Regions from separate parts of the Geobacter sp. FeAm09 genome, predicted to be linked through region 1. Evidence: riboswitches for the same ligand, from Rfam matches in the RefSeq annotation. Region 1 holds a riboswitch; each other region holds the start of a gene.

Region 1 (10,351 bases):
GCGATGATTCCGACGGGGACGACCGTCATCAGGACGATCAGGATGATGATGTGCTTTCGTATGGACATGGAGAACGGTTCACCTCTCCAACGGTGCAGGCTGCAAGCGGCTCGCCCGGGACCAAAATGGCAAACAAGAATATAGCAATCTTAAAACAAATGCTATAATAAGCAAGAAGTCCGGGGACCGGCCGGTGTGGGGCGGGCGTCGGGTTTGCGGCAGGCATTCCGGTGCCCCGTCCGGTTCGGCAGGGTGGCGGGGGGGGAGGTTCTTTATGAACGTGATCGTGGATTTGTGCATCGTGCCCATAGGGGTGGGCGTGTCGTTGTCCCCGTATGTGGCGGCCTGTGAAAAGGTTATTTCCCAGTCGGGCCTGAAAGCGGTGTTGCACGCCAACGGGACGAATATCGAAGGCGAGTGGGATGCGGTCTTCGCGGCGGTCAAACGGTGCCATGAGGTGGTGCACGGCATGGGCGCCCCCCGGATCTCCACGACCCTGCGGGTGGGGACGCGCACGGACCGGATCCAGACCATGGAGGATAAGGTGAAGAGCGTGCAGGGCAAGCTGGGAGGGGCGGCGGCAGATGTCTGACCGGCGGGGCGATGTCGCCAATATCGTGCTGATCGGCATGCCGGGGGCGGGTAAGAGCACGGTGGGCGTGATCCTCGCCAAGCTGGCCTCGCTGGACTTCATCGACACCGACGTCCTGATCCAGAGTTGCGAGCACCGCTCGCTCCAGAACATCATCGACTCCCAGGGGTATCTGGCCCTACGGGAGATCGAAGAACGCATCCTGCTCGGCCTGGAGTGCCGGGGGCACGTCATCGCCACGGGGGGAAGCGCCGTCTATAGCCGGGCCGCCATGGCGCATCTGGCCGAGAACGGGGTCGTCGTTTTCCTGGATGTTGACCTGCCCACCCTGGAGTCGCGGGCTCTGGACCTGGGGAGGAGGGGGATCGCGAAACACCCGGACCAGAGCTTTGCCGAACTCTTCGAAGAGCGCCGCAGGCTCTACCTGGCGTGCGCCGATGTGGTGATTGACTGCCACGGGCTTGGGCACGACATGGTTTGCACCACGATCCTCGGTACGCTGCACGTGCCGGGCTAAGAGGGGAAAGGGGATAGTGTCATGCCGATTCTTCGCCAGATCGCCCAACTGGGCCAGCCGGTCCTCCGCCAGGAAACCGCCCGTGTCGGCGATCCGGCCGATCCGCTCCTCCAGGCGCTGATCGAGGATATGCTGGCGACCATGACCGAGGCCAATGGTGTCGGCATCGCCGCTCCCCAGGTCTACGAGCCGTTGCGCCTCTTCATCGTGGCCTCCCGCCCCAATCCCCGCTACCCCCAGGCCCCGGCAATGGCGCCCACCGCCATGCTCGACCCGGAAATCATCTGGCAATCGGATGAGACCGAAGCGGGGTGGGAAGGGTGCCTCAGCGTGCCCGGCATCCGCGGCCTCGTGCCGCGCAGCCTGCGCATCGGCGTACGCTACCGGTCCCGCAGGGGCGAGGTGTGCGAAGAGGAGCTGTCCGGCTTTATCGCCCGCGTCTTCCAGCATGAATACGATCACATAAGCGGCCTGGTCTTCCTCGACCGGGTCGCAAACAATCGCGACCTGGTCAGCGAACGGGAGTACCTGCGGCTCGTCTCCGCCTGACGCGGATCGGCCATGGACTTCCAGACCCCCTTGAGGAGCATGACATGAAACAGCACCCACGCATCGTGTTGGCAGGGATGGCCCTTGTCCTGGCCATCTTCAGCCACATCCCGGCTTCGGCCGCCCCCAACGCGGGCGAATACCGGCTTTCCAGGGGGCAGACCATGTACGTGCCGGTCTACTCCAATGTCTTCAGCGGGCCGAAAGCGCTGCCTTTCAGCCTGGCGACCATGCTGAGCATCCGGAATGTGGATCTGCACAACCAGGTGCGGGTCACCGCCATAGACTACTACGACACCGGCGGCAAACTGCTCCGCTCGCACCTTGCCGCGCCGCTGACGCTGCCGCCGCTGGGATCGACGTACATCTACCTGGGGGAGCAGGATACGGCCGGTGGGTTCGGGGCCAGTTTCGTCGTCCGCTGGGACGCCCCCAAGGTCATCAACGCGCCCATCGTGGAATGCGTCATGATCGGCGCCAAATCCGGCCAGGGGATCTCCTTTGTCAGCCCGGGGCAGGTGATTAAGGAGAACACGCGCTGACGGCGGGTAGTAAAGAGATGATTTTTGCCGGCCGGGATGCTATAGTCCCTGCCCACAGGCAGGTTTGAATCCCATGCGGGGGACGCAGGCAATGACACAGCAGAAGATCTATCTGGTGGGGGCGGGCATCACGGGCTGGGAGGGTTTCGGCTCCAAGGCGCTGGAGATTGTCGCCAAATCCGAGGTGATGATCGGCCACGAGCGGCACCTGGACTGCTTTCCCGATTTTGCCGGCGAAAAGATGCCCTTCGGCGACCTCTCCGATATCCTGGATTTTCTGAAAAAGACCGAAAAGCGTGTGGCCATACTGGCCTCGGGCGATCCCACCTTCTTCGGCGTTTCCCGTTTCCTGCTGCGCAACCTGGCCAAGGAGCGCATCGAGATCTTCCCCAATGTCACCAGCATGCAGTACGCCTTTGCCCGCATCAAGGAACCGTGGGACGACTCCATCTTCGTGTCGGTGCACGGCCGCGGCCTGCAACCGGCGGTGGACAAGATCGTGGCCGCTGAAAAGGCGTGCGTGCTGACCGACAGGGTCAATACCCCGGCCGCCATCGCCGCCGAGCTTATCGAGCGGGGCGCCGAGGGGTACGAGGCGTGGCTGTGCGAGGATCTGGGACTGCCGGGCGAGAAGTTCACCAAGACCTCGGTGCGCGGCCTGCTGGAGTTGCCGTTGCAGCCTTCCGGCCTCAATATCCTGATCCTGATCCGGACCTACGCCCCGAATCTGATCCACTACCCCCTGATCGGCATCGACGATGAGGAGTTCCAGACCTCGAAGAAACTGATCACCAAACAGGAGGTGCGGGCCGTCACCCTGGCCAAGCTCCAGTTGCAGGACGACCTGGTGCTGTGGGACGTGGGGGCCGGCAGCGGCTCCGTTTCCATCGAGGCGTCCAACCTGATGCCCAATGGCCGCATCTTTGCCGTGGAGCAGAACGCCCAGTGCCTGGCCTTTATCCGGGAAAACCTGAAAAAGTTCACGACCCGCAACGTCAAGCTGGTGGAAGGGGAGGCGCCGGAGGTTCTGGATGAACTGCCGGACCCTGACCGGGTCTTCATCGGCGGGTCGGGAGGGCACCTGGAGGAGATCATCGTTACGGTGGACAGCCGTCTCAAGCCGGAAGGTCTGGTGGTGCTGAACGCCGTGACCCTGGATACCCTGACCAAGTCGGTGGAATTCCTGGAGGACCACGGCTTTACGACCGAGGCGGCCTGCGTCAATATCGCCAAGACCCGCAACCTGACCGAGTACAAGATGTTCGAGGCCCAGAACCCGGTCTACGTGATCACCGCCCGCAAGGGGAGCGAATAATGGCAACGATCTTTGCCGTCGGTGTCGGCCCCGGCGACCCCGAACTGCTGACCCGCAAGGCCGAGCGCGTCCTGCGCCAGGCGGACGTGATCCTGGCGCCGGTGTCCAACCCCTCCGAGGCCAGCGTCGCCCTGGCGACGATCCGTGGGTTTCTGGATGAAAGCCGCCAGGAGGTCATTGTGCACCAGTTCCCCATGACCTCGGACAAGGCCCGCTTGCTGCCCGCCTGGCAGGAGGCGGCCGCCCTGATCGCCGTCCGGGCCGAAGCCGGCAAGGATGTGGCCTTCGTGACCATCGGCGACCCCCTGTTCTATTCCACCTTTATCTATCTCCAGCGTATCCTGCGGGAGACCTGCCCCCATGTCCCCCTGGAGATCGTCCCCGGCATATCCAGTGTCAACGCTTCTGCGGCCGCGGCCGGCATACCCCTGGTGGAGGCCGATGAGAAAATGGCGGTGATCCCCGCCACCGCCGGCGTGGACAAGATCGCCGAGGCGTTGGCGCGGTTCGAAACGGTCGTGCTGCTCAAGGTGAAGCCGGTCTTCGGGGATATTCTGGAACTCATCCGCCAGACGGGCCGCGAACAGGGGACGGTCTTCGTAGAGCGGGTCGGGAGCGACCGCCAGAAGGTCCTGACCGATTTTGCCGAGATTGCCGCCCATGCCCCCGATTACCTGTCGCTGCTCATCATCAGATGTTCCTGCTGAAGCTTGCCGTCGCCAACCTCATCATCATAGCCTGCGTGCTGCTGGGCAGGCGCGTCCCGCCGCTGGGAGGGCTGATCGCCACCATGCCGCTCATCAGCCTGATCGTCCTGGCCTGGCTGGCCACGGACCGGCCGGGGGACGGAGCTCTCATCACCGGCTATCTCAAGGGGGTGTTGTGGGGCCTCGTGCCCACCGGCGTCTTTTTTGGGGCGGCATACCTGTGCCTGCGGAAAGGGATGGGGCTGCCGGCGGCACTGGGAGTGGGGGGCGTCCTCTGGCTGGGAGGGGCGTTCCTGCACCAATGGCTGCTGCGCTGAGAATGAGAATAATAACGCCTTTCCGAATACTGCCGGAAAGGCGTTGATGTTTCGGGCACGGCCCACTGGACGGGAAAGTTCCGGTTAAACCGTTACAACGTGCTCCCCTTGGCGGGGACGATCTCGTCGGTGGCCGGCGCGGCCGGTGCCGCAGGAGCAACGGGTGCAGCAGGAGCAACGGCGGCAGGCTGGCTTGCCGCTGCGGGTGTGGCGGGCTGTTCGGCCGGCTTGGGCTGTTCCGCGGGGCGGGGCACCGGCTTGCTGGCCGGCATCGTACCCTTCTTGTCGTCGTCCGAGTCGTATTTCAGCAGCGAGATGATATCCCCGAACTGCTTGCCGTAGACCTCCGATTCCTGGGTTTCCCGCAGCAACAGATCCTTTTGCCGCTGGTCCAGGGTGCGCCTGATGCCGTCGAGGGTCTTGAACTTCAGGTCCGCCTTGCTGGAAAAATTGGCTTCCGCCTCGCTGAAATCGGGGTACTGGAGGTTTATCAGGGGCGAGTACGACAGGAGCCGTCCGCGGAAGTTCGGGTATTCCCAGAGGATGGTGCCGTCGCCGTCCAGGATCTGCGCGGTCAGGATCAGGAAGTTAAAGTCGCTGGTCTGGGACGACAGCAGCGTCGTGGAATACACCTTCTCGTTCTGGGTGAGGCCGCTGACCACCAGCAGCATGACCGCATCCAGGTTGTTCTTTTTGAGATAGTCCCGCAGTTCGTCGGTTTTCCAGAAGTATTTGTTATACCGTATGGTGGCGTCGTCCCGTTTTTCGCTGCGGAAGAGGAGGTTGGCGAAGATGCGTTGCGGATCGCCGTCCAGAAGCGCCACGGTGTAGAAGTTGCCGGTCGCTTTCAGCTTGCGTACGAGTTGCTGCTCATACTTGCGGTTCATGTCGCCGAGCAGGGCAACGAGTTGCTCTTTCTCGGGGTGCCTGATGTCGGAGTTCACATCGACGATGATGGGCGCCACGCCGAGGACCTTCACCTTGGCGGCGAAATGTTCCGCGGGCACATTGAAATGGTTCTGGGCGCAGCCGAACATCACCGCCAGAAACGGCAACAGGAACAGGCGTTTCATACAACCTCCTCAGACGTGCTTGATCTTTCATGATTTCAGCACGTTTTATACCAGATGCCCCGCCCCTTTTCCAGCTAATTTGACGCCGCGGAGGGCGTTCGGTGAGAGGTTTTTCCGTCTTGCCGGCACCTCCCGGACAAGGGGAACGCCTCCTCTGTGCGCATCCCTCTCCCATCCCCGTACCGTGCCGTTCTGGGGCCGCATATTTGATTGACAATGTTCATGCCCTTCCATTATTCTGATTAGATAGACCTGCTTATCGAGAGTGGTGGAGGGAAAGGCCCTGTGAAGCCACAGCAACCGGCCAATGAGGCGTCAGGTGCTAATTCCTGCCGAAAGGCAAAGATGAGAGGTGCGCTGTAAACGCAGTGTTTCAGCCCCTTCTCATACCGTGTGAAGGGGTTTTCATGTCCGTCGGCATCGTCACGGAACAATCCAGAGCCTTCGAATCCGGCATCAGGCTGGACAGCGGGCGCATCCTTGCCCCGATCACCCTCGTGTACGAAACCTACGGCCGTCTCAACGAATCCCGTTCCAACGCCATCCTGGTGGGGCACGCCTGGACCGGCGACGCCCACTTGGCGGGCAAGCGCCGCGAAGAGGATGCCAAGCCGGGCTGGTGGGACGCCATCGTCGGGCCGGGCCGCCTGCTGGACACCGACCGTTATTTCGTGATCTGCTCCAATGTGATCGGTTCGTGCCACGGTTCCACCGGTCCCACATCCATTAACCCCAAAACCGGCAAACGCTACAACCTCACCTTTCCGGTCGTCACCGTGCGCGACATGGTGCGCGCCCAGAAACTGCTGATCGATGCCCTGGGCATCGAAAAGCTCTTCTGCGTCATGGGGGGGAGCATGGGGGGGATGCAGGCCCTGGAGTGGGTCACCCAGTATCCCGCAAACGTCGCCTCGGCCATCATGCTGGCGACGACGCCGCGCCCGTCCCCCCAGGCCATCTCCCTCAACGCCGTGGCCCGGTGGGCCATCTTCAACGACCCCACCTGGCGCAAGGGGGAGTACAAGCACAACCCGAAGGACGGTTTGGCCCTGGCCCGGGGCATCGGCCACATCACGTTCCTGTCGGACGAATCCATGAACGCCAAGTTCGGCCGGCGCTTCTCGGCCAAGGACGGCCAGTTCGATTTTTTCGGCCAGTTCGAGGTGGAGCGCTACCTGAATTACAACGGCTACAACTTCGTGGACCGCTTCGACGCCAATTCCTTCCTGTACCTGGCCAAGGCGCTGGACCTCTATGACGTGGCCCTGGGGTGCGAATCGCTGGCCGAGGCCTTTGCCCAGGTCGCGGCGCCGGTGCAGTTCTTCGCTTTCACCTCCGACTGGCTCTATCCCCCCTACCAGACCGAAGAGATGGTGGCGTGCCTGCGCGGGCTGGGGAAGCCGGTGGACTACCACCTGATCACCTCCGCATACGGTCACGACGCTTTCCTGCTGGAGCACGAAACCTTTGCCCCCCTGGTGCGGGAGTTCTTCGCCCGCGTGGAACGAGACGGGGGTCTTTGACGCTATGACGTTGGCGCTTGACGAATTCAAAAACAGAGGACTTCTCAGGAAGCTGCGGCATGGGGTCGGCCGGGCCGTTGCCGATTTTGGCCTGATCGAGGAGGGGGACCGGGTCGCCGTGGCGGTGTCGGGAGGGAAGGATTCCTATACCCTGTTGCTGCTGCTGGAGGAATTGCGGCGGCGCGCGCCCGTTTCATTCGAGATTGTGGCGGTGAACATCGATTCCGGGTATCCCGGCTACCGCACGGACGTCATCGAGCGGTTCCTGCGGGAGAACGGTTTCACCTACCGCATGGTGCCCACCGGGCATTACGCCCTTATTCAGGAAAAGCGCCGGCCCGGCTCATCCTACTGTTCCATCTGTGCGCGCTTCAAGCGTGGCGCCCTCTATACGGCAGCCCAGGAATTGGGCTGCAACAAGCTGGCCCTGGGGCACCATCAGGACGATTTCGTCGAGACGCTGTTGCTGAACCAGTTCTTTGTCGGCTCGCTCAAGTCCATGGCAGCCTCCATGCTGGCGGACAACGGCGAGACCGTGGTGATCAGGCCGCTGGTGTATCTGCCCGAGGAGGATATCATCCGCTTTTCCCGGGAAGCCGCCCTGCCGGTGGTCTGTTGCTGCTGCCCGGTCTGCGGCACCGCCGACCTGCAGCGCAAGCGGATGAAACGCCTTCTGAAGGAGTTGGAAAAGGATATCCCCCACGTCAAGAACAGCCTGTTGAAGGCAATTTCAAACGTACACCCCCGCCACCTTCTTGACCGGCGATTGCAGGCAGCCATCCCGGACCCGTGCGCGTCCCTCCCGCTTGACGGCACGGATGGGCACCAGGGCTGAAACTTCCTTCCGCAGGTCAAGCCACGCCACATATCCCCCATACGCCACCACGATCAATCCCAACAATACCATCGGTTCCATAAGACACCTCCGCTTCATTTGTGGAAACGATAGCACTGGTATGTGACAGAAAATGTCGCATGCCGAAAATGCGGTGATTTTGGGGGGAGCAGGATCGCCTGAGGGCGTTCCAAGGCATGATGGCGTGATAAGGAATTGCCGGCCGGTGTGAATGGCGAAACTCAGGTTGTTCAAAAATAGTCAGATCATCGCACCCGGAGAAGGCCCAGAGGATGGCGGCGAGATGGCTGCTTTTAACAACCTCTTAGGGCTCGCCGCGCTCGCCATCCCCGGAAAGCAGGACCATATCCACGCGGCGGTTCTTGGCGCGGTTTTCCGGCGTGGAGTTGTCCGTGACCGGGCGGAATTCCCCGTATCCGGTGGCGGAGATCTTTTCGGGCTCCGCATCGTAGTATTTGAGGAGGTACTTGAGGACATTGGTGGCGCGGGAGGCGGACAGCTCCCAGTTGGACGGGAACTGGGCGGTGCTGATGGGAATGTTGTCCGTATGCCCCTCAATCCGCAGGGGATTGTTGTACTGGGTCATGACCTCGGCGATGGTGTTGAGCAGTTCATAGGCGCTCTGCTTGATTTGGGCCTGGCCGGAATCGAAAAAACCGGCCTCCTTGAGGCTGACGATCAGGCCCCGCCGGGTAATGGTGAGGTTGACCTTGCTTTGGGCGCCCTGTTTGACCAGGTAGGCCTCGATGGAAGACTTGATCTGGCGGAAATCCTTCTCCTCGGCACGGGTGCGGGCCTGGCCGCTCCGCGCTCTCCCGGAGGGGGCAATGGACATCTCCGGCTTGATGGTCGGTATGACGCTGATCGGCTTGGACTGGATGACGTTGATCTTGGGGGCGGGCGCCCCGGCGGTGACCATGCCGAAGGACTGCTGCAGCGACTGCATGACCTCTTCGACCTTCTTCTTGTCGGTCTGGGACATGGCGTACAGGGTAACGAACACCGCGAACAGGAGGGTGATGAAGTCACCGTAGGAGACGAGCCAGCGCTCGTGGTTCGGATGTTTTTCGGGTTCTCGCTTTAGTGCCATGACAGGTTAGTGGGCGCCTACAAAGGCTTTGAGCTTCTGTTCGATGAAGTGCGGGTTTTCACCGTTCTGGATGGCGATCAGCCCTTCCAGGATCATGACCCGCCGCAACACCTCTTCCTTCATGCGGATCTTGAGCTTGGTGCCCATGGGGATGCAGACGATGTTGGCCACCATCAGGCCGTAGATCGTGGCGACAAAGGCCACGGCGATGCCGGCCCCCAGTTTGGAGGTGTCGGAAAGGTTGCTCATGACGTGAATCAGGCCGAGGACGGCGCCGATGATACCGATGGTCGGGGAGTAACCGCCGGCCGCTTCGAAGAACTCCGCACTATGTTTGGTGTGGTCTTCGTAGGACATGATGTCGGCTTCCAGGGTTTCCCGCAGTTTTTGCGGGTCGATGCCGTCGACCACCAGCGAGATCCCTTTCTTTATGAAGGGGTCCTTGGCCGACTGGGCCTCCTGCTCCAGCGAGATGAGACCGTTGCGCCGCGCCTTGGTGGCATAGTTGATGATGTCCTTGACGACCGCCTCATGGTCCACCTTGGGGGGGAGGAAGGCGTTTTTGACATCCTTGAAGGCCTTGATGATGGCGGGCAGCGGGAAGCTCACGAACGTGGCGCCAAAGGTGCCGCCAAGAACGATCAGGGCTGCGGTCGGCTGGATCAGGGCGCTCATGTGCAACCCTTCCAAAGCAGCGCCGCCGAAGACGGCACCGAATCCCATTAACAAACCTATAAGTGTTGCTATATCCATATCCTAGAATTCCTGGCTGTGAAATGGAACGCGCTCGTGCTCGTCGCGATTGGTGATGGAACTGTCTCTGTTCAACGTGGCGCTGCGGAAAAGATTCTTTTTCGCCCTGGCGAGGTACTTCTTGCCGGCGGGACCCCCGGCACGCCGGATGATCCTGGCGCGGAACGCCACCACCTTGGTGATGATGTCGGCGGCGGGTTCCTTGACGATGAAGTGGTAGCCATTGAAGAGTGTTATGACCGTATCGGGGGTTTCCTCGATACTGACGATGTGGTCGGGATTGACATACATCACCTGCTTGTCCAGACGGGTCAATGGAATCATAATACCACCGGAAATATGAATGTTTGTCTATAAATATCAAAAACAGTGTCAGGTCAAGAAGTTTTTGCCTGAATTACAAGCGTCACACGATCAGCGCTTACAAGAGGGCATCGATAGCCGCAAAGTCGATGTAGCGTTCCGAAGTGGAGTTGATCAGTTCGATTTTTTCCCGATCATCCGGCCCGATCTTCGA
Region 2 (10,351 bases), 620 kb from region 1:
CTTCTTATCAGCGCAACCAGCCTCAAAGTCATGATGGAGCAGCTTTCCCGGACCATCACCGCGGCCAAATCGGAACATTGAACGACTTTTCATAGCGCAATCGGAGGCCAAGAATGGAACAATTCATCGAACTGCTCTCCCAGGTCAACACCTTCGAGCTCATCAGGACGATCTCCTGGGGCTTGGCCGGTGCCATAAGCTTTTACTTCAGTATCGGCAACGCCCGGGTGTGGACCAGCATTTCCATCGGCTTTTTTCTCATCTTCCTCGGTCAGGCCTATGCCATCAATCCCTGGGTAAACTACTACAAGCTTTCCGCGTTCCACAATATCGTCGGGACCGTGGCCATTGTGGTGATCACCCACGGCTTTCTGGAATACTATGTTTTTTGCCGCACCTTCGAGATTTCCGGCAAAAAGGTTGTCGTCTATCTTTTCTCGCTGCTGATCCTGGTCGCAGGGGGGGCCTTCCTGCTCGTCAACCCGACCCCCAGCCCCAACACCATCAGAAACTTCAAGATTGTCGAGAACGCCATCTGGGTGTTCCTCTCCATAATGAACCTGGAGCTGATCCGCAAGATCTACGTCGCCATCAAGGACTCCCCCATTTCAAAGGGCTTCATCGCCTTTGGCATCGTTTTCTTCCTGGTCTTCCTCTGGAGGGGGTCGGAGCTCTATCTGCAAATCTTCCAGTGGGATAAGGACTGGCAGGACATCATCGCCGTCATGACCGACGAGGTCTCGGATATCGACAACTTTGCCGGCCGGGTGCAGGTTTCGGTCCTCGTCAACAAGTATGCGGGCTTCCTCTCCAGCCTGTCGGTCGGGGGGACGTTCATCTATATCTACCGTTTGCTCAAATAGCCGAACTGCCGCGGGAACGCATGTTGCGCATTTTTCCAGGAGGATCACGCATGGTCTCAAGAATTGTCGCTGCATCACTGTTTCTGGCAACGTGTCTGTTCAGCCTGGCCGGTTGCGGCGAGAAAACGGTAACGGTCAGCGGCAGCACCAAGCTGGCCCAATCGGAAGCCTGTTTCAGCAACAACTGCCACCAAAACGCCGTCAGCCCCGGCACCGGCAAGAATATCGCCGAAGAGTGGAAACTTTCGGTCCATAACACCTCCAACGCCGCCGGCTGCGCCGACTGCCACGAGCCGGAGGCGGGACACCCCAACAGTTGCAGCCGTTGCCACGGCGGTACGCCGAGCGGCACCCCGGGCAGCGCGAACCACGTCAGCAGCAACCCCGATACGGACGGCAAATGCGACAAGTGCCACGCCAAGGCAAACGGGGTGTTCAATACCACCACCTACGACGCCGTCGCCCTGGATACGAAATTCAATCATTTCAGCAGCGGCAGACATGCCGTCTACGTTGCGGCCAACTACAAGTATTACTGCCGCAAATGCCATAATCCCCACGACACCACCACCGCCAGGACCATGCTTCGGCAGTGGGCCCGCTCCGCCATGGGGGGCACCACCCTCCCCAGCACCGTCGATTTCAAAACCCGCGGGAGCGCCCTGACGGCGAGTGCCAACTATGGCAACTTCTGCGTTCGCTGCCACACCTCCACCGGCTTCATCAACTTCGTGACGTCCGGTTTTACCAACGTACATGCTCTGCCCGACCTGGACGGCGTACGAAACGATTACCCCGTGAACGCGCGCTCCACCTATCAGGACACGACCCGTGAGCCCACCGCGGCCTGCGACACCTGCCACAGCGACGGCAGGGCCTATGACGGCAGCGCCTACAGCGGCAAGTTGCGCAGCGTGCCGGCAGCTTCGATCTGGTACATGTACTCGTCCCATCCCGCAGGCGCCCCCCTGATCCGGGCCGCCCTGAACATCGCCTATGACTCTCTCGGCAATTCGAACGTCTGCATGCCGTGCCACGCCGGGCGCGAAGTCGGGGAGATCATCAAAACCGCCGACAAGCTCGGCCTGTTCAACTACAACGGCACCAATCCGGCAGGCATCGCGCCCCACGATTTTGCCTCCGGGGCCAACCTGCAGGGCAGAAGCGGCTTCCAGTTCTTCAGCAGCTCCCGGTACACGGCCGGCACGGCTCACAGAAATGTCGGCGCCGGCCTGAACATGACGGCGCAAGGCGCCTGCATCGTCTGCCATATGGTCAATGATCGCCCCCACTACGCCCTGGCGGCGAGCTGGGGCAATTCCAGCACGGTCAGCAACTCCATCAAAAGCATGCCGAGCGAGCAGCAGGTCTGCAGCACATGCCATTACGCCGGTTCCGCGGTCGCGGACCCGAACCGGCGCACGGCGACGTTCATGAACGCCGAACGCGACAGCTACCGGGCCGCGGTACTGGTGCTCAACGCCCTGCTGAGAAGCTACGGCATCTATGGCGCCAGCCCCAGCCTGAGTCCCAACAACAACTGGAAGAAATTCGGCAACTATACCGTTGCGGCCTCCGGTTCCGGCAAAATCCGCGCCGGCGCCTACACCATGGGCGCCTACTTCAACTACAGCCTCTTTTTCAACGACCCGGCCGGATACACCCATAATCCCATCTATTCCAAGCAGCTCATCTACGACTCCATCGATTGGCTGGTGAACAACAACCAGAACTTTACCGCCGGCGCCAACCCCGGCACCGTCTATACGGCCGTCCACAACGCCGCCATGCCGGCATTGCCGCTTACCAGCAGCGGCATAACCTACTCGGGCCCCTACACCACCGACCAGGCCCTGAGTTTCATCTGCAAAAACTACGTCAGCGGCTCAGGCCTGTGCTACCGCTGGTAACGATCTGCCTTTAACCCACGAGGAGGAAGACACCACCATGACAAGAAAGCCGGCTTTGATTCTCTGCCTGATAGGATCGTGTCTTGTCCAACTGATTGTGGTCGCCCCGTCCCACGCCATCCCGGCGTTCAGCCGCGCCTACAAGGTGGAATGCAGCACCTGCCACACCATCTACCCCGAACTGAACGAGTACGGCGAGGCGTTCCTCAAAAACTCCTACGTCTATTTCGGCAAGGGACAGAAAGGGGCCAAGGCCAAGGAGGCCACCCCTCCCCCCGCCCCCGCTCCCGGGGCGACGACCCGGCCGGCCGGCGGTGCCCTGGAGGTGAAAGGGGAAGGCGACGCCGACAAATTGAGCAAACTGAAGGCCGGGGCCATGGGCGCCTCCGACGTCCCCACGCCCCAGCCGGCCCCGGAAGCGGCAGCACAGGCCGCCCCCCCTCGCCCCAGGGCGAGGCCAAGTCCGAAGGGCTCCTCCTGGCGGCCATCCCGGAACTGTTGCCCATATCCTTCACCGCCTCGGTGCACGCGACCTACGACCACAACGCCGTCAACGAACTCGACCTCTCGACGCGGGTCCTCAAGCTGAACGCCGGCGGCAACTTCCGGGAAAAGGCGGCCTTTTTCGCCACCTATGTGGCCTACAGCGAGAACACCAGCAACATCACGACTACCACGAGCGCCACGCCCAGCAACAACGGCACCAACATCAACGAGCTCTTCTTCATCTGGCGCCATGCCCTCGACACCCCCATCAACCTCAGGGTGGGGCGCATGCAGCCGAAGCTCGGGCTCTGGAAGTCCAACAACAAGCTCTCCACGACCAACTCCTTTGCCCCCTACGCCTACACGGTCGGCGTTTCGGAGTTCACGGTCCAGCAACCCCAGGACGCCCTGGAGGCCAATGCCGTCCTGGCAAACCGCTTCTTCATCGCCGGCGGGGTGGTGAACCGCAAGCAGCAGAACGCCAAAGAGGGCTACGGCCACATCTCCTACAAGTTCGGCGGGGCGGATTACCTGGCGAACGAACCGGAGGTGGACCTGGCCAAGGAGGAGAGCATCCTCGACTTCCTGACGGTCACCGTCGGCGCCTACGGCTACTACGGCAAGAACGGCACCCCGAACACCACGGCAGGCGTATCACCCATCCAGAACACCTACTACCGCAGCGGCCTGGACCTGGATATCCTCTACAAGCTCTTCAGGCTCAGGGTGGCCGGCGTCCTGGGCAAGGACGACAACGCCTGGCTGGCCACGACCCCGACCGAGGTAAAATCCTATGTTGCCGCAGTCGAGGGGGAGTACACCTTTCTCCAGAATCTCATCGGCGCCATGCGGTTCGAATATCAGGATGACGGGCGCGGCCTGGTGCGGCGCTTTATCCCGACCCTGGGATACGCCCCCCTGGAGAACGTCAAGGTCGCCCTGGAGTACAAACATGAGATCGCCTCTGCGTACAAATCGTCCCCGAGTTCGAGCGCCCAGGATTTCACCAATAAGATCGGAACCCTCGGGGTGACGTTCAGTTTCTGATGGATACGCCATGACCGGGTGGCCTTACCCCGTTTGGCCATACCAGCCGCCATAATCTCGTCTGAAGGAGTCTCACATGCGGAAACTCATCATACTGGTCACGCTCTTCACACTCGTCATCGCCTCGGTTGCCGACGCACGCATCAGGGTAAAGGGACGCGGGGACAAAATGAATTTCGATCCCGACAGCATCCCGGCCAACTTCAAGGCATCGTTCGACCTCATGACGCGGAAATGCGTCAAGTGCCATACCATGGAACGGACCGTCATTGCCGTGCAGACCGGAAGAGCCCCCATCACGGGCCAGCCCTTCGACCGGCAGGCGGTCAAGGCCTATGGCATCAAGATGCTGCGCAAACCCAATTCCAATATGAACAAACAGGAGATCAGGGATGTTGTCGTACTGTTGAATTTCCTGCTCGACGAGAACGCCAGGTAAGGGGAGCCGGCCATGCCGGCACATGGCCCGTTGTCGTCGCCTGCTTCCGACAGCCCCGCCCCTCCCGGTGCGGGGCTGTTTTTGTAGTATAATCGCCTTATTTTATTCTTGAAAATTCCGTTCCGATTATGCAGAGTAGGGTTTCATTCCCATGCCGTCGAACGGAATGAACGACTTCCCGCACGTGCGGCGGACAGGGCTGTGTGCCGGAAAACCGGGAAACGGCGCACCTTCCGCCATGCATGATCGATCCCACGGACAAAGGGGCGCGCAATGCCGCTGAAACAGGACCTGCTGGACGCTCTTCACATAAGCGAAGACGAATTGCTCAGGCATCTCATCCGTGATGTGGAGGAGGTTTTCTGCACCATGGTGGGCATGGAGGACCTGCTGCACCTGCCGCTCCAGGTCGCCCCGGAGACGCATTTCAAGGATTGCATCACGGCAATGGTGGGCTTTGCCGGTGTGTATAACGGCCTGGTGAGTCTGCATGTCCCCCGGAAGCTGGCGCTGGCCTTCACCTCAAGCATGCTCGGCATGGAGGTCACCGAACTGAACGACGATGTTCGCGACGCCTTGGGCGAAATCTCCAACATGATCGCCGGTTCCTTCAAACAGCATATCTCGCCGGGCGGGGCCGACATCAAGCTGTCGACGCCTTCGCTGGTCAGCGGCGAGGACTACTATGTCAACGCCGGCAACAATCTCGACACCCTGACCCTCCGCTTCGCGACCGACGAGGAGTGGTTCATGGTGGCGATCGTGCTCGAAAAGGAATAGGCACAGGCGGGCCGGGGCACGGCCCCGGGCCAAGGGTAATAACCCCCCGGTTCGCTATCCCTTTACCTCTTCCGTCAAAAATAATTATTGACAGGATTGGTGGCATACCGTAGGCTCAAGCCACAACAATTCTCACAAAAACCGCATACATTTCTTATCGAGAGCGACCGAGGGACTGGCCCGACGACGTCGCGGCAACCAACCTGCAAGGGTAAGGTGCCAATTCCAGCGAAACCACACGGTTTCGGGAGATAAGGAAGAGAAGCCCTCGAGGAATCCTCTTCCGCACCCCGGAAGGGGATTTTTATTTTGGGAGGTAGCAGATGAACATCAGTACGCAGGCGGTCCAGATCGGCCTGGAATGGGATACCAGGACCGGCGCGGTTTCGGTGCCCGTTTACCAGACCGCCACCTTCAGGCACCCGGGGCTCGGCCAGAGCACCGGCTATGATTACACCCGCTCGGGCAATCCGACCCGCCAGTCCCTGGAAGACGGCATGGCCCGCCTCGACAACGGAACACGCGCCTTTGCCTATGCCTCCGGCATGGCCGCCATCGCCAACCTGCTGTTGCTGTTCCGCTCGGGGGACCATCTGGTCGTCACCGAGGACCTGTACGGCGGCACCTGTCGCCTGTTCGACAAGGTGTTCAACCAGTTCGGGCTGACCTTCAGCTATGTGGATACGAGCGACGTGGAGGCGGTGCGGGCGGCGCTCACCCCCCGCACCAGGGCGGTGTTCGCCGAAGCGCTCACCAACCCCCTGCTGAAATTTGCCGATATCCCGGCCCTGTCCACCCTGTGCCGCAACCACGATCTGCTGCTCATCGTGGACAACACCTTTCTCACCCCGTACCTTCTGCGCCCCCTGGATCTGGGAGCCGATATCGCCGTCTACAGCGCTTCCAAATACCTGGCCGGCCACAACGACACCATCGCCGGCCTGGCGACGGTCAGGGACGCCGAACTGGCCGAGCGGGTCTACTACCACCAGAACGCTGCCGGCGCAATACTGGCCCCCCAGGACTCCTGGCTGGTGATGCGCGGCATCAAGACCCTGGGGGTCCGCCTGGACCGGCAGCAGGAAAACGCCGCCAAACTGGCCGGCTGGCTGAAAAATCACCCGGCCGTGGCCAAGGTCCACTACCCGGGCCTGGCGGAACATCCCGGCCATGCCCTGATGCAGCGAGACTCCCGCGGCTTCGGCGCCATGATCGCTTTCGAGGTCGCGAACCACGAGCTGGTGGAACAGGTGCTCCTGAAAACGCGCCTGATCTCCTTCGCGGAGAGCCTGGGCGGCGTGGAAAGCCTGATCACCTTTCCCGAGGTGCAGACCCACGCCGACATACCGCAGGAACTCCGGGCGCGGCTCGGCATCAACGATACCCTGCTGCGCCTGTCGGTCGGCATCGAGGACAGCAACGACCTGATCGCGGATTTGAACCAAGCCCTGGGGGCGTAAGGAGACGACCATGAAGTTTGCAACCCAACTCATCCACGGCGGCCAGACCGCCGATCCCCTGACCGGCGCGCTGGGCGTGCCCATCTACCAGACCTCCACCTATCGCCAGCAGTCGGTGGACCACTTCGGGAAATACGACTACGCCCGCTCCGACAACCCCACCCGCGAGGCGCTGGAAGTGGCCATCGCGGGCTTGGAAAAGGGGAGCCGGGCCTTTGCCTTTGCCTCCGGCATGGCGGCCATTTCCTCCACCCTGTTGATCTTCTCCCCCGGCGACCACCTGGTGGTGTGCGACGATGTCTACGGCGGCGCCTACCGGGTGCTGACCAGCATCTTCCAGCGCCTCGGCATCAGTTCCACCTTCGTGGACGCCACCAGCCTCGAGGCCATCGAGGCCGCCATCAGGCCGGAAACCAGGGGTATCTACCTGGAGAGCCCTTCCAACCCGTTGCTCAAGGTCACCGACCTGCGCAGGGTCGCGGCGCTGGCCCGGCCGCGGGGCATCATCACCCTGGTGGACAACACCTTCATGACCCCCTACCTGCAACGCCCCCTGGAATTGGGATGCGATATCGTCCTGCACAGCGGCACCAAGTTCCTGAACGGCCACAGCGACGTCATCTGCGGTTTCGCCGTCGTGGCCGATGGGGAGCTGGGCAATCGCATCCGCTTCATCCAGAACGCCTTCGGCGCCATCCTGGGACCCCAGGATTCCTTTCTGACCCTGCGAGGGCTCAAGACGCTCAAGGTCAGGATGGACCAGAGCCAGCGGAGCGCCGAAAAGATCGCGGCTTGGCTCCAGGCGCAGAAGACCGTCTTCAAGGTGCATTATCCCGGTCTCGCCGACCACCCCGGCCATGCCGTCAATGCCGCCCAGGCCGACGGCCCCGGCGCCGTCCTCTCCTTCGAGCTCGAATCCTACGAGCTCACCAAGCGACTGCTGGAGCACACGCAGTTTTCCGCCTTTGCCGTCAGCCTGGGAGGGGTGGAAAGCATCATCTCCTACCCGGCCAAGATGTCCCACGCGGCGGTCCCTCAAGAGGAACGGGAAAGGAAGGGGATCAAGGCCACCCTGATACGCCTCTCGGTCGGGCTGGAGGATGCCGACGACCTGATCGACGACCTCGGCCAGGTCATCGGGAGCTAGAAAACTCTTGCCCCGCCGGCAGTTTGGGGTTACACATCCCCTACGCCGGAACGCCCGGTGACACCAACGCAGACGAAAACGGTTTACCCATGCGCATACGGATAAACGAGATAGCGGCCGAAATCTGCCCGGGGGCCTCTCTGGCCTCCCTGGCCGAACAATGGAAGCCGGGGGCGGATGTGCTGATCCGCAACGGCTTTCCGGCTCCGCCCGAGACGATGGTCCGGGATGGCGACGAGGTCTACCTGATCAAACGGGGGGAGCGGCCGACGGCGGAGGAGTTGCAGCGGCTCATGGCGGCCCGCCATACCCCGGGGGTCCATGCCCGGCTGCAGGCGGCCGTGGTCGGCATCGCCGGTGTCGGCGGGCTCGGTTCGGCGGTGGCCGTGGCCCTGGCCCGGACCGGCGTCGGCAGGATCGTGATCGCCGACTTCGACGTGGTGGAGCCGTCCAACCTCAATCGGCAGCAGTACTTCATCGACCAGGTGGGCCAGCCCAAGACGGCCGCCCTGGCCGACAACCTGGCCCGCATCAATCCCGCTGTCACGGTGGAACCGCACCAGGTCATGCTGGGCCCCGCCACCATCCCGACGATTTTCGCGCCGTGCGCCGTTGTGGTCGAGGCCTTCGACCGGGCCGACATGAAGGCCATGCTGGTGGAGACGCTCCTCGGCAGCCTGCCCTCCGTCACGGTGGTGGCCGCCTCGGGGGTGGCGGGGTATGGTCCCAACAACGCCATCGCCACCCGGCGGGCAGCCTCCCGGCTCTACCTCGTGGGGGACGGCGCATCCGAGGCCCGGCCCGGGTGCGGCCTGATGGCCCCGCGGGTCGGCATCGCGGCCGGGCACCAGGCCAACCAGGTGCTCCGCATCATTCTCGGCGAGGAGGGGATCTGATGGCCCGTGACAAGAAACCGGCCGTCGCCGTGGCCATGAGCGGCGGCGTGGATTCATCGGTCACCGCCGCCCTGCTGCAACGCCAGGGCTTCGAAGTGTTCGGCATTACCATGCGCCTCTTCGCACCGTCCGGCACGGGCGTCGGTTCGGCCGCCCACGATGCCGCCACCGTGGCCCGGCACCTGGGGATCCCCCACCACGTGATCGACCTCGAACCGGATTTCCGCCACCTGATCATCCAGGATTTCATCGACGAGTACCGGTGCGGCCGCACCCCCAATCCCTGCGTGCGCTGCAACCGCTTCGTCAAGTTCGGCCTGTTGCTGGAACAGGCGCGCGCGGCGGGGGCGGACCTTCTGGCCACCGGCCACTACGTCAGGAAAACCGTCGACGGCGCCGGCGTCTGCCACCTGCGCCAGGCGCGCTGCATCGGCAAGGACCAGTCCTACTTCCTCTACGCCCTCTCCCAGGAGCAGCTGGCACGGGTGCTCTTTCCGCTGGGCGAGATGGAGAGCAAGGAGGAGGTGCGCCGCCTGGCCCGCGAGTTTGCCCTGCCGGTGGCCGACAAGGGGGACAGCCAGGAGGTATGTTTCATCCCCGGCGACGATTACGCGGCGTTTCTGGAAGAAAGCGGCGGCCTGGCGGGAACGCCGGGGGACATCGTTCATGTGGGAGGACAGGTCATCGGCCGCCACCGCGGGACGCACCGCTATACCGTGGGGCAGCGCAAGGGGCTGGGAATCGCCTGGAGCAGGCCCCTGTACGTAACGGCCATCGACGCCGGGCGCAATGTCGTGGTGGTGGGGGAAGAGGAGTATCTGGCCGCTGCCGGCCTGCTTGCGGGAGATGTGGGGTGGATCGTCCCCCCGGATGGCGGGGAATTTGAAACGGCCTGCAAGATCCGCTATCGCCATCAGCCGGTGGGGTGCCGGGTCAGGGTGCTGCCGGAAGGCGGGTGCGAGGTGCGCTTCCATGAACCGCAGCGGGCGATCACTCCGGGGCAGTCCGTGGTCTTTTACCGGGGCGACGAGGTGCTGGGGGGCGGAAAAATAGTGGGGGCGGTGACCGCCTGACCACGGTGAAAAAGAAACGGTCCAACCGCCGGCCCGGAAAGCCATCCCCCCGGCCGGTGGTCACGGTTTGCCATCACCCCTGGGGTGCGCCGATCTGATCCCAGGTGGGATTTTCATCGGGCTTGCGGATCTTGAACTCCAGGTACTGGGCCGCCATCTTGAGCTTCTCCGTGGCTGCCGCCGATTTTGAGAAAACCTCCAGCGATTCCAGGACCCGCTCCGCGGCAAGCCGGCTGGAAAGCCCCCTCCC
Region 3 (10,351 bases), 650 kb from region 1:
AAATAGATGAATTCCAGCGCGTCGCCGCCCTGTACCGGTGTCTTCACGAAGGCGTCCCGTTCCAGGATTTCGCCGTTCAGTTCCACGGTGACGTACTGGCGTTGCGCCACGTCCAGTTCCTCCAGCAGCGATTCGACGGTGCGGGCCGGGTTTTCGGCGAGGGCGGTTTCTTTTCCGTTAATAGTGATGGTCATGTTACTCTCCAGTGTATCTCAATTTTAATAGATGTCTCGATGTCTAGATGGCGTCCAGGGCCTGGTTGAAATCCCCGATGATGTCCGCGCTGTCTTCGATGCCGACCGACACCCGGACCAGGTCCTCGCTCACCCCCATGAGCGCCTTGTCCGCCAGGGGATAGTCGGCGCAGATGGTGCTGGCGGGGTGGATCACCAGGGTCTTGGCGTCGCCGATGTTGGCCAGGTTTTTGGCCATGCGCAGGGCGTTGATGACGCGGAAGGCCGTTTCCTTGGTGCCGGTGCCGAAGGTCAAAAGCCCGCCGTAACGTCCGCCGTACAGGCGCGTGGCGACCTCGTGGCCGGGGGTGTTCTCCAGGCCGGGGTAGTTGACCCACGCCACCTTGGGGTGGGTCGAGAGGAAGCGCGCCAGGGCCAGGGCGTTGCTGCAGTGCCGCTCCATCCTGAGGGCCAGGGTCTGGACGCCCTCGGTCAGGAGGAAGGAGTTGAACGGCGCGGCGCAGGCCCCCACATCCTTGTGCACCAGCTTGCGGGCGCGGGCGGTGAAGGCGAATTGACGGTACTTTTTATGAAAAAGTTCAAAATGGGGAAAGCGGGTCGAATTCCAGTTGAAGACCCCGCGGTCGATGATGACGCCACCGATGGAGGTGCCGCTGCCGTTGATGTACTTGCTGGTGGAATGGATCACGATATCGGCCCCCAGTTTGGCGCCGTCGGCAAGATAGGGGGTGGTCACGGTGGCGTCCACGACCAGCGGCAGTCCCGCCTGATGTGCGATCGCGGCCAGTCCGGGGATGTCGGGCACATCCAGTTTGGGGTTGCCCACGGTTTCGACGAAGAGAAGCCGGGTCCGGTCGTTGATGGCGGCCTGGACCGATTCCTGATCCAGGGGATCGACGAAGCGGGCCGTGATGCCGAAGTTGGCGAGGGTATCCCGAAACAGGGAAAAAGTGCCACCGAACAGGGATGAGGAGGCCAGGATCTCGTCGCCGGCCCGGGCGATGGTCATGACCGTGGTGGTGATGGCCGCCATGCCGGAGGCGGTCGCCAGGGCTGCGCCGCCCCCTTCCAGCAGCGCCAGGCGCCGCTCGAGGGCCTCGGTGGTCGGGTTGCCCAGGCGGGTATAGACCTGGCCGGCCGCACGGCCGCGAAAGACATCTTCCAGGGCGTCGGCGCTCTCGTAGGCAAAGGAACTGGATTGCACGATGGGGACCGAGGTGGCGCCCGCCGGTCCCGGTTCCAGGCCGCCGTGCACGAGGAGCGAATCAAAGCGTAGTGGTGTATCCATGCGGTGTGTCTCCATAAAAAAATCCCATCCGGGGGGAGATGGGATGGGTATCACGAAGGATGGGCTTCGTAATCCCCACCTCATCTTCGCCCGTATCGGCAGGAATTAGCACCTGACGCCCCGTGCGGGCCGGTTGCTGTGGTTTCGTCGGGCCTTTCCCTCCACCACTCTCAATAAGGTCTGGGTACTGTTAAATTGTCTTGAATCAATCTTTACTAAACTACACATATTCTGTCAATAAATATTTGAGATAATTTTATCATATTGGTGATGTATTTTATTCGAATGAATGTGACACCTGGACGATTTTCAAGAACTATAGAATGTAATTATCTTATATTATTATATAAAATTGTAACTCATTTTAGTGATAAATTGTCCGGTGGCGGAGTCGTACCAAGCTTTTGGAGGGGGGAGGGGGCTGGGTTTTGCCGGATGCCGACACGACCAAAGGCCGGGGAATGGATTCCTTCGGCCTTTGGTCGTGTGGCGGGTATGTTGTGCGGGTTATTTGATTTTGATCAGGGTGAGGTTGCTGCCGTCGATTTTCAGGGCGTCCCCGTGGAATTTCAGATAAATCTCTTTTTTGAAGGGGTCGATGATCTTGATTCGGCCATCGTCCAGAACCATCCAGGTGAAAGGGGTCTTTCCCATGTTGTTCGTGGAGATCCCGGTGTGGTCATTCACGAATTCGGCGACAAAATCGAAGCCCTCGGCTTTCCAGGTGCCGTATATCTGGGACTCGGGCTTGCTGCACCCCGTTGCAATGGTAAGGCAGGTCAGCAATAACCAAATGAGCTTTTTCATTGCGAGGTCCCCGGGGGTTTCGATAGCGGAGCGGTGGCGCCCTGTGGGCGCTGGAACGAAAAATGGCCGGCCAGTTGGCCAGCCATTTTATGGTTTTTGTTGGTGGGCGCTACTGGGATTGAACCAGTGACCCCTGCCGTGTGAAGGCAGTGCTCTCCCGCTGAGCTAAGCGCCCGATTGTTCCCATTGAATAGCAGAGCGCGCGGTTTCTGTCAAGCCCCAGAATGAAAAATTGCGTAACTCCGGGGAAGGGGCGTGGGTAAGGGTGCGGTTCCAGATAGTTAATTTTACTTGTCATCCTCTGGGCGATTGTGCTATAAAATTTCGATTACAATTCACACGCCTCGGATAATAACCGGCGGTGTCCCTTGTGGCTTGCGGGGATTCAACGGGGCGGAGGAAAAACCAAAGGAGAAGAGTATGTCAAGCATCAGCATGAAGGAACTGCTGGAAGCCGGCGTCCATTTCGGCCACCAGACCAAACGCTGGAACCCCAAGATGAAACCCTACATCTTCGGGGCACGTAACGGAATCTACATCATCGACCTGCAGAAGACCGTCCGTTATTTCAAATCCGCTTACAACTTCGTAAAAGAATCGGTCGAAAACGGCAACACCGTGTTGTTCGTCGGCACCAAGAAGCAGGCCCAGGATTCGGTAGCCGAAGAGGCGACGCGTTGCGGCATGTTTTACGTCAATCAGCGCTGGCTGGGCGGCATGCTGACAAACTTCGCCACCGTCAAGCAGAGCATCGACCGCCTCAAGCGCCTCGACGCCATGTTCGAGGACGGCACCATCGACGCCTACACCAAGAAGGAATCCCTCCAGTTCGACAAGGAGCGTGAAAAGCTCCAGAAGATCCTGGGCGGCATCAAGGGGATGAGCAAGCTTCCCGGCCTGATGTTCGTCATCGACCCCAAGAACGAAGAAATCGCCGTTCAGGAAGCCAACAAACTGGGCATCCCCGTTGTGGCCATCGTCGATACCAACTGCGATCCCGATCCCATCGACCACGTCATCCCCGGCAACGACGACGCCATCCGCGCCATCCGCCTGCTGAGCTCCAAGATCGCCGACGCTTCCATCGAAGGGGCCCAGGCCCGTAGCGCCGCTCTCCAGGCCGACAGCGAAGGGGGCGAGGAATTCGCCGCCGAAGCGGTTGAAGACGTCGCCGGCGAGACCGCCGAATAAGGACTGATCCACACATTGATCCCCTGGAACGGGGAAGGAGGATATGATGGCTGTTACTGCTGCACAGATCAACGAATTGAGAAAATCGACCGGGGCCGGCATGCTCGACTGCAAGAAGGCCCTTGAGGAAAGTACCGGTGATTTCGAGAAGGCCGTGGATTACCTGCGCAAGAAGGGGCTGGCCGCTGCCGCGAAGAAGGCCGGCAGAGCCGCCACTGAAGGTGCCGTGGGCTGTTATATCCACGCCGGCGGCAAGATCGGCGTCATGGTCGAGATCAACTGCGAAACCGACTTCGTTGCCAAGAATGAAAACTTCCAGATCTTCGTGAAGGACATTGCCATGCATATCGCTGCCGCCTCGCCTACCTGCGTGCGCCGCGAGGAAGTGCCTGCCGACGTTCTGGAACGGGAGAAGGAAATCTACCGCGCCAAGGCCCGCGAAACCGGCAAGCCGGAAAATATCATCGAGAAGATCATCGAGGGTCAGGTCAACAAGTTCTACGCCGATGTCTGCCTGCTGGAGCAGGCGTACGTCAAGGACCCGGACAAGACCATCGAACAGTATCTCAACGAAACCATCGCCAAGATCGGCGAGAATATGTCCATTCGCCGCTTTACCAAGTACGTCCTCGGCGAAGGACTGGAAAAGAAGGAATCGGACTTTGCTGCCGAAGTGGCAGCAGCGGCCGGCATGTAGTCAGACGCCGAAGCCGGCCGTCATGGCCGGCTTTTTTTTATGCTCGCCGCCTTGTCATCATCGCACATCTGACGACTTCTACATACATCACATTCAGGACGGGAGCAGACCATATGAACAGGCCGTCATTTTCCAGAGTGCTCTTGAAGCTGTCCGGCGAATCGCTCGCCGGCGACCAGGGATACGGCATCGATCCGCTGACCATCAGCACCATCGCCCGGGAGATCAAAGAGGTTGTGGACTCGGGGGTCCAACTGGCGCTCGTGATCGGCGGCGGCAACATATTCCGCGGCCTGGCCGCCTCATCCAAGGGGATGGACCGTGCCAGCGCCGACTACATGGGCATGCTGGCCACCGTGATCAACTCCCTGGCCATGCAGGACGCCCTGGAGAAGGTGGGAGTTTCCACCCGGGTCCAGTCGGCCATCGCCATGCAGGAGGTGGCCGAGCCGTATATCCGGCGGCGGGCCATACGGCATCTTGAGAAGGGGCGGGTGGTGATCTTCGGCGCCGGCACCGGCAACCCGTACTTTACCACGGATACCGCAGCCAGCCTGCGGGCCATGGAAATCAACGCCCAGGTGATCCTCAAGGGGACCAAGGTGGACGGCGTCTACTCGGCCGATCCGAAGAAGGACGCCACGGCGGTCAAGCTGCCGAAACTGACCTATCTTGAAGTGCTCAAGATGGGGCTGCAGGTTATGGACGCCACCGCCACCTCACTCTGCATGGACAACAACCTGCCGATTATCGTATTCGATCTGACCACCGAGGGCAACATCACGAAGGTCATCTGCGGTGAAGAAATCGGAACCATCGTACAAGGAGAATAGACATATGCCAAAGGCCGTGATCGACGACATGAAGTCCCATATGGAAAAGACCGTCAGCGTTCTCAAGGGGGAATTCCAGAAGATCAGGACCGGTCGCGCCAGCACCGGCATTCTGGATGTGGTCAAGGTTGACTATTACGGCAACCCCTCCTCCATCAGCCAGGTGGCGACCCTGGCGGTGCCGGAGCCGCGCACCATCACCATCGCCCCCTGGGAGGCCAAGATGATCGGCCCCATCGAAAAGGCGATCCTCAACGCCAATATCGGCCTGACCCCCTCCAACGACGGCAAGATCATCCGTCTCAACCTGCCGCCGCTGACCGAGGAACGCCGCAAGGAAATCGTCAGGGATCTCAAGAAAAAGGCCGAAGAGGACAAGATCGCCCTGCGCAACATCCGCCGCGACGCCATGGACAAGCTGAAGAAGCTGGAGAAGGACAAGGCGGTCACGGAAGATGAACTGAAGAAGTATGAAAAGGATGTACAGGATATTACCAAGAGCTTCGAGACCAAGATCGACGAAGCGGTGGCCCATAAGGAAAAAGAGGTCATGGAAGTCTGATGGAGCCGCTCGAACCGGGCAAACTGCCCACGCACCTTGCCGTCATCATGGACGGCAACGGGCGGTGGGCCCAGCAGCGCATGCTCAAGCGCATCGTAGGCCACCAGCGCGGGGCCGAGACCATCAAAATGGTGGTGGAGCAGGCGTCCCTTCTGGGGATCAGGTATCTGACCCTGTTCGCCTTTTCCTCGGAAAACTGGTCGCGGCCCGCCATGGAGGTCAAGGCGCTGATGGCGCTGCTCAAGAAGTACATCCGCCAGGAAACGGCGCGCATGATGCGCAAGAACATCCGCTATAACGTCATCGGCAACCGCAGCGAACTACCCGACGACGTCAACGCCACCCTGGAGGACGCCATCCGCGAAACGTCCGGCAATACCGGCATGGTGCTGACCCTGGCGCTTTCCTACGGCGGCCGGCAGGAGATCAGCATGGCGGCGCGCCGGCTGGCCCGGGACGTGGCGGCCGGCACGGTCAGGCCGGACGACATTACCATGGAACTTTTCTCCGGTTATCTCGACACCGGTGGCCTGCCCGATCCGGATTTCCTGATCCGCACCAGCGGAGAAATGCGCATCAGCAACTTCCTCTTGTGGCAATTGGCCTACACCGAGCTGTATTTTACCGAAACCTACTGGCCCGACTTCACCATCAACGAGTTCCACAAGGCGCTGGCCGATTTCCAGTCCCGGGAGCGGCGTTTCGGCAAAACCAGCGACCAACTACTGAATAGGGGCTCCTTATTAAACGCCTGATCTCAGCGCTTATCCTCCTGCCGGTCCTGATCCTGACCATTCTCAAGGGCGGCCCGCTGTTGTTCGCCTGCCTGCTGGCCATCTTCGTCTTCATCGGCATTCACGAATTCTACCGCATGGCCCTGCCGGACAGGACCGTCGAGGTGTGGCCGGCGGCCGTCTGCGGCACGCTCCTCATTTTCGTCCCCTTTTTCGGCAACGACCGCCACCTCCTGGCAGGGGTCGCTTTCCTGTTCCTGGCCTTTGCCCTTCTGTTTCTCTTCCGCATCCGGGAGGTGGCCGATGCCGCGCGGGAGATCGCCCATGCCATGCTGGCGTTTCTCTACATCCCGTTCCTGCTGATGCATCTGGTCATGCTGCGCCAGACCCCCTACGGCATCCAGTGGCTCCTGGTGATCATGCTGATCGTCATGACCAACGATTCGGCGGCCTATTACACCGGCGGCGCCTTCGGCAAACACCGCCTCTACCCGCTGGTCAGCCCCAAGAAAAGCATCGAGGGGGCCCTGGGCGGGCTGGCCGGCAGCATTGGCGGCACCCTGATCGCCAAGTTCAGCTTTTTCCCCCAGCTGAGCTTTCGGGATGCCCTGGCGACGGCCCTGTTCATCGGAGCCCTCGGGCAGGCCGGCGACCTGTTCGAATCGCTCCTCAAGCGCAGTTTCGGGGTCAAGGATTCCGGGACCATCATCCCCGGCCACGGCGGCGTTCTGGACCGTCTGGACAGCATCATCTTCGCCGCGCCGGCCCTCTATTACTACGTCATCTATTTTTTCAAGGGATAGCTCTATGAAACATCTCACCATTCTCGGTTCAACCGGCTCCATCGGCGTCAGCACCCTGGAGATCGTCGCCGCGTACCCGGACCGTTTCCGCGTGGTTGCCATGACCGCCGGCCGCAATCTCGAACTGTTCGCCCGCCAGATCAAAGCGTTCTCGCCGCGCATCGCCGTTGTCGCCGCCCAGGAGGACGTCCCCCGGCTCAGGGAGATGTGTTCCGGGATTGCGGTTGAGATTCTGGGAGGCGTTGAAGGCCTGATCGCCGCCGCCGTCGCCGACGAAACGGAGATGGTGGTGGCCGCCATCGTCGGCGCCGCCGGTCTGGTTCCCACCGCCGCCGCCATCCGGGCCGGCAAGGACATCGCCCTGGCCAACAAGGAGACCCTCGTCACCGCCGGGCATCTCTTCATGGAGATGGTGGCCGAGTACGGCGTCAAGCTCTACCCGGTGGACAGCGAGCATAGCGCCGTGTTCCAGTCCATGGAAGGGCATCGCAGCGAAGACATCACCCGGATCATCCTGACCGCTTCGGGCGGCCCGTTCCTGAACACGCCGACCGAGCAGCTGGCCGGCGTCACCGTGCGGGATGCCCTCAATCATCCCAACTGGAGCATGGGGCGCAAGATCTCCATCGATTCGGCGACCATGATGAACAAGGGGCTGGAGGTGCTGGAGGCGCGCTGGCTGTTCGATGTGCCGGTGGAGAAGATCGACGTCAATATCCACCCCCAGAGCATCATCCACTCCATGGTCGAATACGTGGACGGCTGCGTCATCGCCCAGTTGGGCACGCCCGACATGAAGGCTCCCATCGCCTACGCCCTGTCCTATCCGGAGAGGGTGGCAACCGGGGTCAAGCCGCTCGACCTGACCGCCCTGTCCGGGCTGACCTTCTTCAGGCCGGACCAGGAGAAGTTCCGCTGCCTCGGACTGGCCTATCGGGCCATCAAGGAGGGGGAGAGCATGCCGGCCGTGATGAATGCCGCCAACGAGATCGCCGTGGAGGCGTTCCTGGAGGGACGGCTCGGCTTCATGCAGATCGCCCAGGTCATTGAGCGGACCATGGATGCCCACCAGGCCCATAACCTGAAATCCATCGAAGAGGTGTTGCTGGCCGACCGCTGGGGGCGCGACCGGGCCCGCGAGATCTGCCGGGGAATGGTGAACTGATATGATGATCGTCTATGCCGTAATCGTCCTGGGGGTACTGATCTTCGTCCATGAGTTCGGGCATTTCCTGGTGGCCAAGCTGTTCAACGTCAAGGTGGAGAAGTTTTCCCTCGGCTTCGGACCCAAGCTGGTGGGCAAGAAGATCGGCGAGACGGAATACCTGGTCTCTGCCTTCCCCTTGGGCGGCTATGTCAAGATGTTCGGCGAGGGAGGCTTCATCGAGGGGGCGGAATCGCACCATCCCGCTTCGGAGGAAGGGGAGGAAAACGGTGCCGCACCTGCCGGCGAGGCTGTCGCCGTCCCTCGGGAGTTGACGGCGGAGGAAAAGAGCCGCTCCTTCGCCCATAAGCCGCCCCTGGCGCGGATCGCCATCGTTATGGCCGGGCCGGCATTCAACCTGGTCTTTGCCTGGCTGGCCTTCATCGTGCTCTGCATGCTGGGCGTACCTTCCATCACCACCAAGATCGGCGAGGTCCTGAAGGACAAGCCCGCGGCAAAGGCCGGCGTTCAGAAGAACGACGTCATAACCGCCATCAACGGTAAGGGCATTGCCCATTGGGAAGAGGTGGCCGAAGCGATTGCCGCGACCAAGGGCCAACCGGTCGTGGTGGCGGTGAAGCGCAATGGGGCGGACCTGCAGTTCACCATCGTGCCCGAACCGCGCATCAGCAAGAACCTGTTCGGCGAAAAGGTCAACGGCTTCGCCATTGGCGTGGCTTCGGCCGGCGAGGTGGTAACCGAGCATTTCGGCCCCATCGAGGCGATCGGCAAGGGTACGGTCCAAACCGGGAAGGTGATCGAGATCACGGTCATGTCGCTGGTAAAACTGGCCCAGCGCGTCGTGCCGCTGGATTCGCTCGGCGGGCCGATCATGATCGCCAAGATGGCCGGTGAAACCGCCCAGGCCGGCGGCTCCAGCTTTTTGGCCTTCATGGCGCTGCTCAGCGTCAACCTGGGGGTACTCAACCTCCTGCCGGTGCCGGTTCTTGACGGCGGGCATCTTTTCTTCTTTTTCTGGGAATTGATATTCCGCCGCCCGGTCAGCCAAAAGGCCCGCGAATATGCCCAACAGGTCGGCCTGATGCTGCTTTTGGGGCTGATGATCCTGGCGTTCTACAACGATATCATCAGGTATTTCGTCGGCCAGGGATAACGGTGGCGCCTAGCCCTCTTCCAGGGCCACGGCGACCATGAACCAGTCCTCGTCCGAGGCGGCAAAACGAAGCGCCAGCGCCTCCGGCTTGTTGGTGAGGGAGATGGCGTACCGCTTTCCGGTGACCACCGAGGGCGTCGAGAGCCGGATGTCCAGGCCGCTGCTGGTCAGGTGCTGTTTGAAGGAGCCGGCAATCATGTTGGCGACCTCTCCCAGCGCGTCCTGGATGTCATCGCCGGAATCGCTCACGTCCTGACCAAGCATGTTGGTGGTGATGCCTCTGGCCAATTCGTCCGGGACATGCAGGCTGATGAGGCCGTTGTAGGTGCCCGCCAGGCCGACCAGGGCGCTGGTGCAGCCGGAAAAATGATTCACGGGATTGATCTCCAGCGGGAGATGCAGCAGGTCGTCCATGCCGACCATGGTGTTGAAGACATCTTTCACGTCCCGTACGAGCTGCTTTGCCAGCACATCCTCAGTTGTATGAAGTCTCTCCAGCAAGACCGATGAAAATCCCATGTTTCCCCCCCCGTAACGATATGATTCCCACAACGGCGCTCACCGTACTCACTCCCTGTCTGCGCGGGATGGGGACAGTCCGTGCGCTACAGGACTTATCTAGCAGGTTGGATGCCAATATTAAGAAAGCATTAATTACGGCGGGTTATGATTTGGCGGGAGAGGGGAAGTGTACCCGTGGGATACAATGTGTGTCCGCCGGGTACGATTGCGGGGGCTATCCGAGCACCGCCTGCAGCTTGGTGAGGCTGACCTCTTCGATGAGGCGCAGCAACACCTCCGCCTCGAAGGGTTTGTAAAGACAGGTATAGGCGCCGATCTGCATGCCCTGGACGATGGCGGCGGTCATTTCGCTCCCGTATCCGGTGACGAGCACCACCGGTTTCGCTTTATAGCGGGAGCGGA

What was found. Region 1 has a riboswitch for S-adenosylmethionine ahead of FO488_RS16770 (homoserine O-acetyltransferase). Riboswitches for the same ligand answer to the same signal wherever they lie in the genome.
Region 2: it holds a riboswitch for S-adenosylmethionine, as region 1 does, so the genes downstream of both, FO488_RS13730 (PLP-dependent aspartate aminotransferase family protein) here and FO488_RS16770 (homoserine O-acetyltransferase) in region 1, are expected to answer to the same signal.
Region 3: it holds a riboswitch for S-adenosylmethionine, as region 1 does, so the genes downstream of both, FO488_RS13590 (O-acetylhomoserine aminocarboxypropyltransferase/cysteine synthase family protein) here and FO488_RS16770 (homoserine O-acetyltransferase) in region 1, are expected to answer to the same signal.

Annotation. Positions count from the first base shown of each region.
Region 1 is NZ_CP042466.1:3,548,202-3,558,552, reverse strand. It holds gene FO488_RS16815 (ATP-binding protein) at 1-68, opposite strand, end outside; gene FO488_RS16810 (MTH1187 family thiamine-binding protein) at 275-592, shown strand; gene FO488_RS16805 (shikimate kinase) at 585-1,109, shown strand; gene def (peptide deformylase) at 1,131-1,658, shown strand; gene FO488_RS16795 (DUF3124 domain-containing protein) at 1,703-2,200, shown strand; gene cbiE (precorrin-6y C5,15-methyltransferase (decarboxylating) subunit CbiE) at 2,292-3,515, shown strand; gene cobI (precorrin-2 C(20)-methyltransferase) at 3,515-4,222, shown strand; gene FO488_RS16780 (DUF3147 family protein) at 4,210-4,539, shown strand; gene FO488_RS16775 (hypothetical protein) at 4,632-5,612, opposite strand; SAM riboswitch class I at 5,866-5,964, shown strand; gene FO488_RS16770 (homoserine O-acetyltransferase) at 6,020-7,135, shown strand; gene ttcA (tRNA 2-thiocytidine(32) synthetase TtcA) at 7,140-7,970, shown strand; gene FO488_RS16760 (OmpA family protein) at 8,296-9,081, opposite strand; gene FO488_RS16755 (flagellar motor protein) at 9,088-9,834, opposite strand; gene FO488_RS16750 (flagellar FlbD family protein) at 9,838-10,158, opposite strand; gene FO488_RS16745 (AAA family ATPase) at 10,256-10,351, opposite strand, start outside.
Region 2 is NZ_CP042466.1:2,925,095-2,935,445, forward strand. It holds gene FO488_RS13695 (DUF2226 domain-containing protein) at 1-81, shown strand, start outside; gene FO488_RS13700 (hypothetical protein) at 114-863, shown strand; gene FO488_RS13705 (hypothetical protein) at 914-2,773, shown strand; gene FO488_RS20110 (hypothetical protein) at 2,811-3,362, shown strand; gene FO488_RS13715 (hypothetical protein) at 3,272-4,306, shown strand; gene FO488_RS13720 (cytochrome C) at 4,383-4,745, shown strand; gene FO488_RS13725 (chemotaxis protein CheX) at 5,019-5,525, shown strand; SAM riboswitch class I at 5,677-5,783, shown strand; gene FO488_RS13730 (PLP-dependent aspartate aminotransferase family protein) at 5,849-6,985, shown strand; gene FO488_RS13735 (PLP-dependent aspartate aminotransferase family protein) at 6,996-8,132, shown strand; gene thiF (sulfur carrier protein ThiS adenylyltransferase ThiF) at 8,222-9,028, shown strand; gene mnmA (tRNA 2-thiouridine(34) synthase MnmA) at 9,028-10,101, shown strand; gene FO488_RS13750 (hypothetical protein) at 10,175-10,351, opposite strand, start outside.
Region 3 is NZ_CP042466.1:2,893,326-2,903,676, reverse strand. It holds gene thiS (sulfur carrier protein ThiS) at 1-194, opposite strand, end outside; gene FO488_RS13590 (O-acetylhomoserine aminocarboxypropyltransferase/cysteine synthase family protein) at 238-1,482, opposite strand; SAM riboswitch class I at 1,560-1,662, opposite strand; gene FO488_RS13585 (hypothetical protein) at 1,990-2,289, opposite strand; tRNA gene FO488_RS13580 (tRNA-Val) at 2,390-2,464, opposite strand; gene rpsB (30S ribosomal protein S2) at 2,710-3,480, shown strand; gene tsf (translation elongation factor Ts) at 3,527-4,177, shown strand; gene pyrH (UMP kinase) at 4,291-5,010, shown strand; gene frr (ribosome recycling factor) at 5,015-5,572, shown strand; gene FO488_RS13555 (isoprenyl transferase) at 5,572-6,327, shown strand; gene FO488_RS13550 (phosphatidate cytidylyltransferase) at 6,315-7,109, shown strand; gene FO488_RS13545 (1-deoxy-D-xylulose-5-phosphate reductoisomerase) at 7,114-8,274, shown strand; gene rseP (RIP metalloprotease RseP) at 8,276-9,427, shown strand; gene FO488_RS13535 (chemotaxis protein CheX) at 9,437-9,946, opposite strand; gene FO488_RS13530 (response regulator) at 10,164-10,351, opposite strand, start outside.